Regions from separate parts of the Erwinia sp. INIA01 genome, predicted to be linked through region 1. Evidence: riboswitches for the same ligand, from Rfam matches in the RefSeq annotation. Region 1 holds a riboswitch; the other holds the start of a gene.
What was found. Region 1 has a riboswitch for thiamine pyrophosphate ahead of OMR58_RS11105 (TenA family protein). Riboswitches for the same ligand answer to the same signal wherever they lie in the genome.

Region 1 (4,901 bases):
CGGGCGTTACGGCAGTTGCTGGAAGCGTCCGGCTGGGAAATTAACCGCCAGCGCTGCGTTGCGCTACCCAGCGGCCCGGAAGGTCTGCTGGCGGTTAACGCGCCCGCCGAACGGGTGAAGCGCGCGCTGATCGATCTCGAGCAGGCTTCGCCGCTGGGCAGGCTGTGGGATTTTGACGTGCTCACGCCGCAGGGAACCCTTCTGTCGCGCAAAGACTTCGGCCTGCCTCCCCGCACCTGTCTGCTGTGTCAGCAGGAGGCCTCGGTGTGCGCCCGCAATCGCGCACATCCGGTGACCGACCTGCTCCGCCAGATGGACGCGCTGCTCCAGAAGGCTGATGCCATTAACCATCATTAAATCCCTGATAGAGGATCGATTATGTCCATTGCGAAAGATAAGATATGGAAATCTCTGGCACCGCTGGTTGTTCTCGCCATTATGCTGCTGATCCCGGTGCCTGATGGCATGCCGCCGCAGGCCTGGCACTATTTTGCGGTATTTGTGGCGATGATTGTTGGGATGATTCTTGAGCCCATCCCGGCAACCGCGATCAGTTTTATCGCCGTAACCATTTGCGTTATCGGCAGTCACTACGTGTTGTTTGATGCCGCCGAGCTGGCAGATCCGGAATTTAACGCCGGTAAACAGGCGCTGAAATGGGGTTTAGCGGGCTTTTCCAGCTCGACGGTCTGGCTGGTGTTCGGCGCATTTATCTTCGCGCTGGGCTATGAAGTTACCGGTCTGGGCCGACGTATCGCACTGTTTATGGTTAAGTTTATGGGTAAGCGCACGCTGACGCTGGGCTACGCCATCGTGATCATCGACATTATGCTGGCACCGTTTACCCCTTCCAATACCGCACGCACCGGCGGCACGGTGTTCCCGGTGATCAAAAACCTGCCGCCGCTGTTTAAATCATTCCCCAACGATCCCTCGTCAAAGCGCATCGGCGGCTACCTGATGTGGATGATGGTGATAGGCACCAGTCTCAGCTCATCGATGTTTATTACTGGTGCCGCGCCTAACGTGCTGGGCCTGGAGTTTGTGGGTAAAATTGCCGGTATTCATATCAGCTGGCTGCAGTGGTTCCTCAGCTTCCTGCCGGTGGGGATTATCCTGCTGATCGTGGCACCCTGGCTGTCCTATATTCTTTATAAGCCAGAGATCACCCACAGCGAGGAAGTCTCAAACTGGGCGGGTGGCGCGCTAAAAGAGATGGGTCGCCTGACGCGCCAGGAGATGACGCTGATTGGTCTGGTGCTGCTGAGTCTGTCTTTGTGGGTATTTGGCGGCAAAATTATTAACGCCACGGCGGTCGGCCTGCTGGCGGTATCCCTGATGCTGGCGCTGCACGTGGTTCCGTGGAAGGACATCACTAAATATCACAGCGCCTGGAATACGCTGGTTAACCTCGCCACGCTGGTGGTGATGGCGAATGGCCTGACCCGCTCCGGCTTTATCGACTGGTTTGCCAACACCATGAGTCGCCATCTGGAGGGATTCTCCCCCAGCGGTACGGTGGTGGCGCTGGTGCTGGTGTTCTATTTTGCCCACTATCTGTTTGCCAGCCTGTCTGCCCACACCGCCACCATGCTGCCGATGATCCTTGCCGTGGGGAAAGGTATTCCCGGCGTGCCGATGGAGCACCTGTGTATCCTGCTGGTGCTGTCGATTGGTATTATGGGCTGCCTGACGCCGTATGCCACCGGTCCCGGCGTGATTATCTACGGCTGCGGCTACGTTAAGTCGAAAGATTACTGGCGGCTGGGTGCGATATTCGGCGTGGTATTTATTTCGCTACTGCTGCTGGTCGGCTGGCCAATTCTGGCACTGTGGAGCTGATTTTCGGGGCAGTTTTTTGGGGCAGACTGCACTGGCTTTCTGCCCCTTCTTTATGACGCTCCGGATGCCCGAGTTTCTCGGGCAACTCGTATTGACATTACCCTGCTTTCAGCGTGATTTACGCATAAGCCGCATCAAAAAATGCCTTCTCCAGCCCCACCGCACGGCGGAAAAGATCCTCACACTGCGAGGCTTCTGCTGGCCCAACACGATCCAGTTCCTCACGGATAAATGCCACAAACGCGTTGAAATCCGGATTATCATGCAGCGTAACCCACTCGGCGTAGACGAAATTCTCCGGCAGCGGTCGGGCAGCGTGAGTCGCCCAGTCATAATACAGCCATTCAGCTACGTTCAGCACGGTAAGGATCGCCGCATAGCTGCGGGTGGCTGCCGCTTCACGCATGATGGCTTTAAAACCGGCCGTCGGAGCGGTATCCGGCTGTTCGTTACGTAGCTGCTCACTGACGCCCAGCGCGATAAACGAACGCAGGAAATAGGTGTTTTCTTCGGAGGAAACCATCCCGGCAAAGCGGCCAAAACGCAGGCGTGCTTCGGTGGTATCCGCACTGGCCATTGCCGCGCCAACCAGGATCAGGAAGCTGTCGAGGAAGCGGTGATCCTGAATCAGATAATTGATCATCACACGGTCGTCAACGGTGCCAGTCACCAGCTCCTCAACGAAACGGTGATTAACGGCCGCCGACCAGGTTGGCAGATTTTGGTTACGCAGGATTTCGGTAAAACGTTCGGTCATCGTGTTGTCCTGTAAAGTAAAGACAGCGCGACTGAATGTGGATACTCTGGCCGTCTCGATCGGAGGCAGGCAAAAGTCAGACAGGTTGCGCCATCCCTTCGCCGGCATTATCCGGATCAGGTATTAAGGGTCTTCGCACCGTTGCAAGTGCAAACTCTCAGCCCGCTGGTGGGCTCCCCCTGGAAAGGTTCGGCAAGAAACATAACCTGTCAGTTCAGATGTTGTAAACAAAAACTCTAAGACTGAAAAACTTTACAGCGGACGAAATAAAATCAATACGGTATCTTTGCGAGGTCATCTTCACTCAAACCGGTTATCTTCATCACCGTGATCGGGTCCAGTCCATTGCGCAGCATCATTCGCGCAATTTTCAGCGTAGCTGAACGTTCGCCGCGCTGCTCCCCGAGCAGAATCCCTTTTTTCATTCCTTTCTTTTCAAGCTGCTCTGCAAGAGTCATTAGCTGATCCTTATGCGACGGCACGCGCTGTGCCAGTTTACGGATAAAAACCTCTGCATCGGACAATTCCGCCGAGTGCGCAAAATAGTTTACCAGCGTAACCAACTGCTGTCCCGTCATGTGTTTTGCCAAAATCAGGGTTGCCAATCGATCCAACAGCCCGGTGAGATCGCGCTGATGGATATGTTTTTCATGTCTGAAAAATTACCGAATAAGGCACAACGGCATAGACATAATTCTGAGTATTGCCTCGCATAAATAAATGTAAATTATATGCAATAACCAGTATGTCTTAATAAAAAATCGAATTTACCCGCCTCGGCATTTTTGGTTTAAAAAATTGACCTGCACTGGAACATACTCACCTCGTTTATAACTTAAATATAGAAACTCAGACACTATCCTCTCGAGTTATTTCAACAATCAAAACCCGCATTGCTAATAAACGAGCACTAAATAGCGAAAAATAATTCACACTCAAGGCATCAAAACCGATGAAAAATGGCCAGGGAAAGACCAAAAATCACACCAAATGTTCGACCACATCCCGGCTATGCCGCTGGACCAGCGGGGTCGTTGCCTGTGTGGCTGTGGCTGCCGTGCTTGCCTGGTTAGCCACTCTTATCATCCCCAAACCTGGCTATCCCAACGCTAAAATATCCTTACCGATGGATGAACAACAGGTTGCACGTGGTGAATATCTGGCTCGCGTGGGTGACTGTGTTGCCTGTCATACGGCCCCCGGTAAACCGGCGTTTAGTGGCGGTTTACCCATCGCCTCCCCGATTGGTGGCATGATCCCGCCGAACATCACGCCGGATAAGAAAACCGGTATTGGTAACTATTCGTTTGGCGACTTTGAACGTGCGGTCAGATACGGCATTGCTCCTTCAGATGACACGCTATACCCCGCCATGCCGTGGACCTCTTACTCGCGTATTACTGACAACGACATGGCAGCGCTTTATGCCTATTTCATGCACGGTGTTACGCCTGTCGCGGCTCCCCGCGAGCACAACACCATTCCCTGGCCGCTCTCGATGCGCTGGCCCATGACCTGGTGGCGCTGGCTTTTTGCACCAAAACCACTGCCGCCGGGTCCGTTGCCGAAAGAACCGGTTGCGCTCGGTGCTTATTATGTCACCGGCCTCGGCCACTGCGGTGCCTGCCATACGCCCCGCGCCATCACGCTGCAGGAAGTCGTTTTTGATAACAGCAAAGGCACCCAGTACTTGTCCGGCGGTCAGGTCATTGATGGCTATTCGGTGCCCTCACTACGCGGCGAGCAGCGTTCAGGGCTGGGGCAAACTCACGCTGATGAAATCGTTGCGCTACTGAAAACCGGCCGTTCAGATAAAACCGCCACTTTCGGCCCGATGTCCGATGTTGTCACCCACTCCACACAATATATGTCGGACAGCGATCTCTCGGCCATCGCCGCTTATCTGCGCTCGTTACAGCCGAATATCATACAGGATAAGCCCTATTACGATTTAACAACCCTGAATCAGTTATCGCGAGGAGAGGCATTAAGCCCCGGAGCAAAACAGTATTTATCCCACTGCGAAGGCTGCCATTTATCTAACGGACTGGGCTACAAAAATAAATTCCCGGCGCTGGCGTTAAATACCATGGTCAATAATCCCGACCCGGCCAGCTTAATAAAAATTGTGCTGGAAGGCGCAACCAATGCCGAAACAAAACACAACGACACGCTTTATTCCATGCCCGCTTATGCCGATTCACTCAGCGACGGAAATATCGCCGACATATTGAATTTCATTCGTTCGTCATGGGGCAATCAGGCCCCTGAAGTGTCCGCTTCAGCGGTGGCCGAGGTGCGG
Region 2 (4,901 bases), on a different contig from region 1:
CAGGCCTGTGGTACACCAGTAATTGCCTTTGGTAAAGGTGGTGCCCTGGAAACAATTCGTCCTTACGGGGTTGAAAAACCAACGGGAATATTCTTCGATCATCAAACGATTGAATCCGTAATTGAAGCTGTTAAAAAATTCGATGCGATTGACGATGCAATCACGCCACAAAACTGCCGTGAAAATGCTGTGCGTTTCTCAAGCGAAAGATTTAAGAAGGAAATTGCTGATTACGTCGAGGGAAAATGGTCTTTATTTAACGAAACTAAAAAAATTCGTTACTGATTTAATCATGGTTGGGCTTTTTCACGAACTCAGCCTGATTTAAGAACGCAATCATCTGATGCTATAAATATACCTAATCACTTCAGGTTGTTGACCTACAGCTAACAAGAGTGACACTAGAATGACAATTCTACATCATCGAACACGCTCAAATGCCAATGCCTCATTGATATCAATGGTGCAGCGTTTTTCAGATATCTCTATTATATTCTTGGGTTTATATGTTGTTGCCTATTTCAACGATCGGCAGTTCGACTATAAACATGTATTGATTGCACTCGTAGTTTTGGTTGTCTTCCAAATGATCGGTGGAATGACCGATTTTTACCGTTCCTGGAGAGGAGTGAAATCTTCCGCAGAGCTGATCCTGATCTCCAAGAACTGGACGTTAAGTCTGTTACTGACTTTGGGGTTAAGCTCCCTGTTAAGTGACTTTGATCTGAGCTTCAAAATATTCATTCAATGGTATTTGGTTGTCGTTGCCGGTTTCCTTGTATGCCGTATGGCCATTCGTATTGGTTCCGGGATGCTAAGAAAGATGGGATACAACACACGTAACGTGGCGCTTGTGGGGACTATGCCAGCCGGTATCAACTTGATCAGCAGTTTTCTTGAAGAGCCGTGGATGGGTTTTGTTGTTGCCGGCGTCTATGATGAGCAGCCAATTGAAAACACCAATGGTATTAAATACGCGGGTGACTTTGACAAACTAATCGAGGATGCCCGCGAAGGCAAATTGGATCGTATCTACATTGCGATGAGCATGAAAGATGAATCCAAAATTAAAGATATTGTCAAACGCTTAACGGACACTACCTGTTCTGTTTTACTAATACCGGACGTTTTCACTTTCAATATTCTTCAGTCTCGTACTGAAGAGATTAATGGTGTGCCGGTAGTCCCATTATTTGATACGCCTCTTAACGGTATCAATATGGTATTCAAGCGTCTTGAAGACATTATTGTGTCATCGATTATTCTGCTGTTTATCTCACTGCCGTTGATTGTTATTGCCTGTGCTGTGAAGATGAGTTCTCCTGGTCCGGTTATCTTCCGCCAGATTCGTTATGGCATGGACGGTAAACCAATAATGGTATGGAAGTTCAGAACCATGTCAGTCATGGAAAACGGCGCTAAAGTTACCCAGGCTAAGCAAAACGATCCTCGCGTGACCAAAGTCGGTAAGTTTTTACGCAATACCTCACTGGATGAACTGCCGCAGTTCTTTAACGTGCTTTTTGGTCAGATGTCAGTAGTGGGTCCACGCCCTCATGCCGTTGCGCACAACGAACAGTATCGCTCACTTATTGAAGGTTATATGCTGCGCCACAAAGTTAAGCCGGGGATAACAGGGCTTGCGCAGATTAATGGCTTCCGTGGTGAAACGGACACGCTGGACAAAATGCAAAAGCGTGTTGATTTCGACCTGATTTATATTCGTGGTTGGAGCATTTGGTTGGATTTGAAAATTATTTTCCTGACTTTCTTTAAAGGTTTCGTTAATAAAGCTGCTTATTAATCTGGACCTTATGATAAGACTATGTCGGACAGGCTTTAAGATGAATAAAAACCCGCCTCGGCGGGTTTTTTACTTTAGAATTCTTATGCTTGATTTAGCCCATCCCTTTACATATTCTTTCCGTCGAAACACATGACTCGGGGTGCCCCTCCTGTTTTCCCAGGACAAGGCTGAGAAAAACCCGCATAACCTGAACTGGATAATGCCAGCGGAGGGAAGTCAGATGCCTCCAACCGGCATCGCCTTCTTGATCGCCGGTTGGGAGTATAGATGAGCCAACCCATTCCCCTCAGCCACCACGATGTGGCGCACTCTCTGGCGCTGTTCCGCCAGCAATCCCCCCTTATTCACTGCATGACCAATGATGTGGTACAGACCTTTACGGCCAACGTTCTGCTGGCGCTTGGGGCATCCCCGGCGATGGTGATCGATGCCGAAGAGGCTGCGCAGTTTAGTGCGGTAGCCAGCGCGCTGCTGGTCAATGTCGGCACGCTGACCCGCTCGCGCAGCGCGGCGATGCTGGCGGCGGTGGAGTCAGCAAACCGTGCAGGGCGCAGCTGGTCACTGGACCCGGTGGCGGTCGGGGCGTTAGCCTTCCGTACCGAATTCTGCCATCAGCTGCTGAATCATCAACCTGCCGCCATCCGCGGTAATGCCTCAGAGATCAAGGCGCTGGCGCAGGAAGCCGTTTCAGGGCGCGGCGTCGATTCCCGGCATCAGTCCGATGCCGCGATCCAGGCCGCACAGAAGCTCGCTTTGCAGAGCGGGGCGGTTGTGGCGGTCACCGGAGAAGTGGACTTTGTTACTGACGGTCAGCGGACTCTCAGTGTCAGCGGCGGTTCACCGTTGATGACGCGCGTGGTTGGTACAGGCTGTGCGCTGTCGGCGGTGGTGGCGGGTTTTGCCTCGCTGCCCGGCGATCGCCTGATCCACGTTGCCAGCGCCTGCCGCGTGGTATCACTGGCCGGCGAGCGTGCCGCCGCGATCGCAACAGGACCGGGGAGCTTTATCCCTGCCTTCCTTGATGCGCTCTATCTGTTGACCCCGGAGGAACTGGCATGAAGCGGATTAATGCACTGACCATTGCCGGTACCGATCCCAGCGGCGGAGCGGGTATCCAGGCGGATCTGAAAGCGTTCTCGGCGCTGGGCGCTTACGGCACCAGCGTGATCACCGCGCTGGTTGCGCAGAATACCCGGGGCGTGCAGTCGGTTTATCGTATTGAGCCAGATTTTGTTGGCGCGCAGCTGGATTCAGTGCTGTCGGATGTACGTATCGATGCGATCAAAATCGGTATGCTGGCGGAATCCGACATTGTGGAAGTGGTGGCCGAGCGTTTGCAGGCAGCCACCACACCCTGGGTTGTGCTGGATACGGTGATGCTGGCAAAAAGCGGCGATCCGCTGCTTTCTCAACGGGCGGTTGCCACACTGCGCGAACGCCTGCTGCCGCAGGTGTCGATTATCACGCCAAATCTGCCGGAGGCCGCTGCTCTGTTGGACTGCCCGATGGCGAGCAACGAGCAGGAGATGCGCGAGCAGGGCAGGGAACTGCTGGCGATGGGCTGCCAGGCGGTGCTGATGAAGGGCGGCCACCTCAGCGAGTCGGAAAGCCCGGACTGGCTGTTCACCCGCGAGCTGGAACAGCGCTTCACCGCGCCGCGCGTGAATACCCGCCACACCCACGGCACCGGATGCACGCTCTCTGCGGCGCTGGCCGCGCTGCGCCCGCGCCACGATAATTGGGTGGCAACCGTGCAGGCGGCGAAGACCTGGCTGCAGGGTGCGCTGGAGCAGGCGGATTCGCTTGAAGTCGGGCAGGGGATTGGTCCGGTTCATCACTTCCACCAATGGTGGTAATGAATGCAGGGGCAAACGCGCTTTTGTGCGCATTAGTCTGAAAAATCCAGTCAGCAATTTGCCTGGTTAAAGGTTTAGGTTCACCCTGTTGAGGTCAGAAATCAGTCGTATTTCTGAACAGCGGGCCATTTGACCGTTGGCTGGTCGTGGCCCTCCCTACCTTTGACAGGAGTTATCATGACGGACATCGTACAGTTATTGGGCAAAGAAGCAGATTCTCTTTTGCAACATCGCTGCATGACTATTCCAGCAGACAGCCTCTATCTTCCGGGATCGGATTACGTAGACCGGGTGATGGTTGATAATAACCGTCCCCCGGCGGTCTTACGCAATATGCAAACCCTGTATAACACCGGTCGTTTAGCCGGGACAGGTTACCTCTCTATCCTGCCGGTTGACCAGGGCGTTGAGCACTCCGCCGGCGCCTCTTTTGCCGCAAACCCGCTGTACTTCGACCCGAAGAATATCGTCGAGCTGGCGATTGAAGCGGGCTGTAACTGCGTCGCCTCCACCTATGGCGTGCTGGCTTCCGTTTCCCGCCGCTATGCGCACCGCATTCCGTTTATGGTCAAGCTGAACCATAACGAAACCCTCAGTTATCCTACCCAGTACGATCAAACCCTGTATGCCAGCGTTGAGCAGGCTTTTAACCTGGGGGCCGTTGCCGTGGGGGCAACCATCTATTTCGGTTCCGAGCAGTCGCGCCGTCAGATCGAAGAGATCTCGGTAGCGTTTGAGCGCGCGCATGAACTGGGGCTGGTCACGGTGCTGTGGGCCTATCTGCGCAACAACGACTTCAAAAAAGACGGTGTGGATTATCATGCCAGTGCGGATCTCACCGGTCAGGCAAACCATCTGGCGGCGACCATCGGTGCAGATATCGTTAAGCAGAAAATGGCGGAAAATAATGGCGGCTACAAGGCGGTGAACTTCGGTCATACCGATGAGCGGGTTTACAGCAAGCTGACCACTGATAACCCCATCGATCTGGTGCGTTATCAGCTGGCTAACTGCTATATGGGACGAGCAGGATTGATTAACTCCGGCGGTGCAGCAGCGGGGGATACCGATATTGCGGAATCCGTACGTACTGCCGTGATTAATAAGCGTGCCGGAGGAATGGGGCTGATTCTTGGCCGTAAAGCATTCAAGAAATCAATGAAAGACGGCGTGGCGCTTATTAATTCCGTTCAGGATGTCTATCTGGATAAAAAAGTCACCATAGCTTAATAATATGA

Region 2: linked by a shared signal. The riboswitch ahead of thiM (hydroxyethylthiazole kinase) and the one ahead of OMR58_RS11105 (TenA family protein) in region 1 are both predicted to bind thiamine pyrophosphate.

Annotation. Positions count from the first base shown of each region.
Region 1 is NZ_JAPDNC010000005.1:213,055-217,955, forward strand. Features, by position in the region: gene citX (citrate lyase holo-[acyl-carrier protein] synthase) at 1-357, shown strand, start outside; gene OMR58_RS11100 (anion permease) at 379-1,842, shown strand; gene OMR58_RS11105 (TenA family protein) at 1,961-2,599, opposite strand; TPP riboswitch at 2,676-2,789, opposite strand; partial or broken gene OMR58_RS11110 (Rpn family recombination-promoting nuclease/putative transposase) at 2,872-3,249, opposite strand; gene OMR58_RS11115 (cytochrome c) at 3,552-4,901, shown strand, end outside.
Region 2 is NZ_JAPDNC010000003.1:221,382-226,282, forward strand. Features, by position in the region: gene OMR58_RS06620 (glycosyltransferase family 4 protein) at 1-285, shown strand, start outside; gene wcaJ (undecaprenyl-phosphate glucose phosphotransferase) at 407-1,804, shown strand; TPP riboswitch at 1,933-2,038, shown strand; gene thiM (hydroxyethylthiazole kinase) at 2,075-2,866, shown strand; gene thiD (bifunctional hydroxymethylpyrimidine kinase/phosphomethylpyrimidine kinase) at 2,863-3,663, shown strand; gene fbaB (class I fructose-bisphosphate aldolase) at 3,841-4,893, shown strand.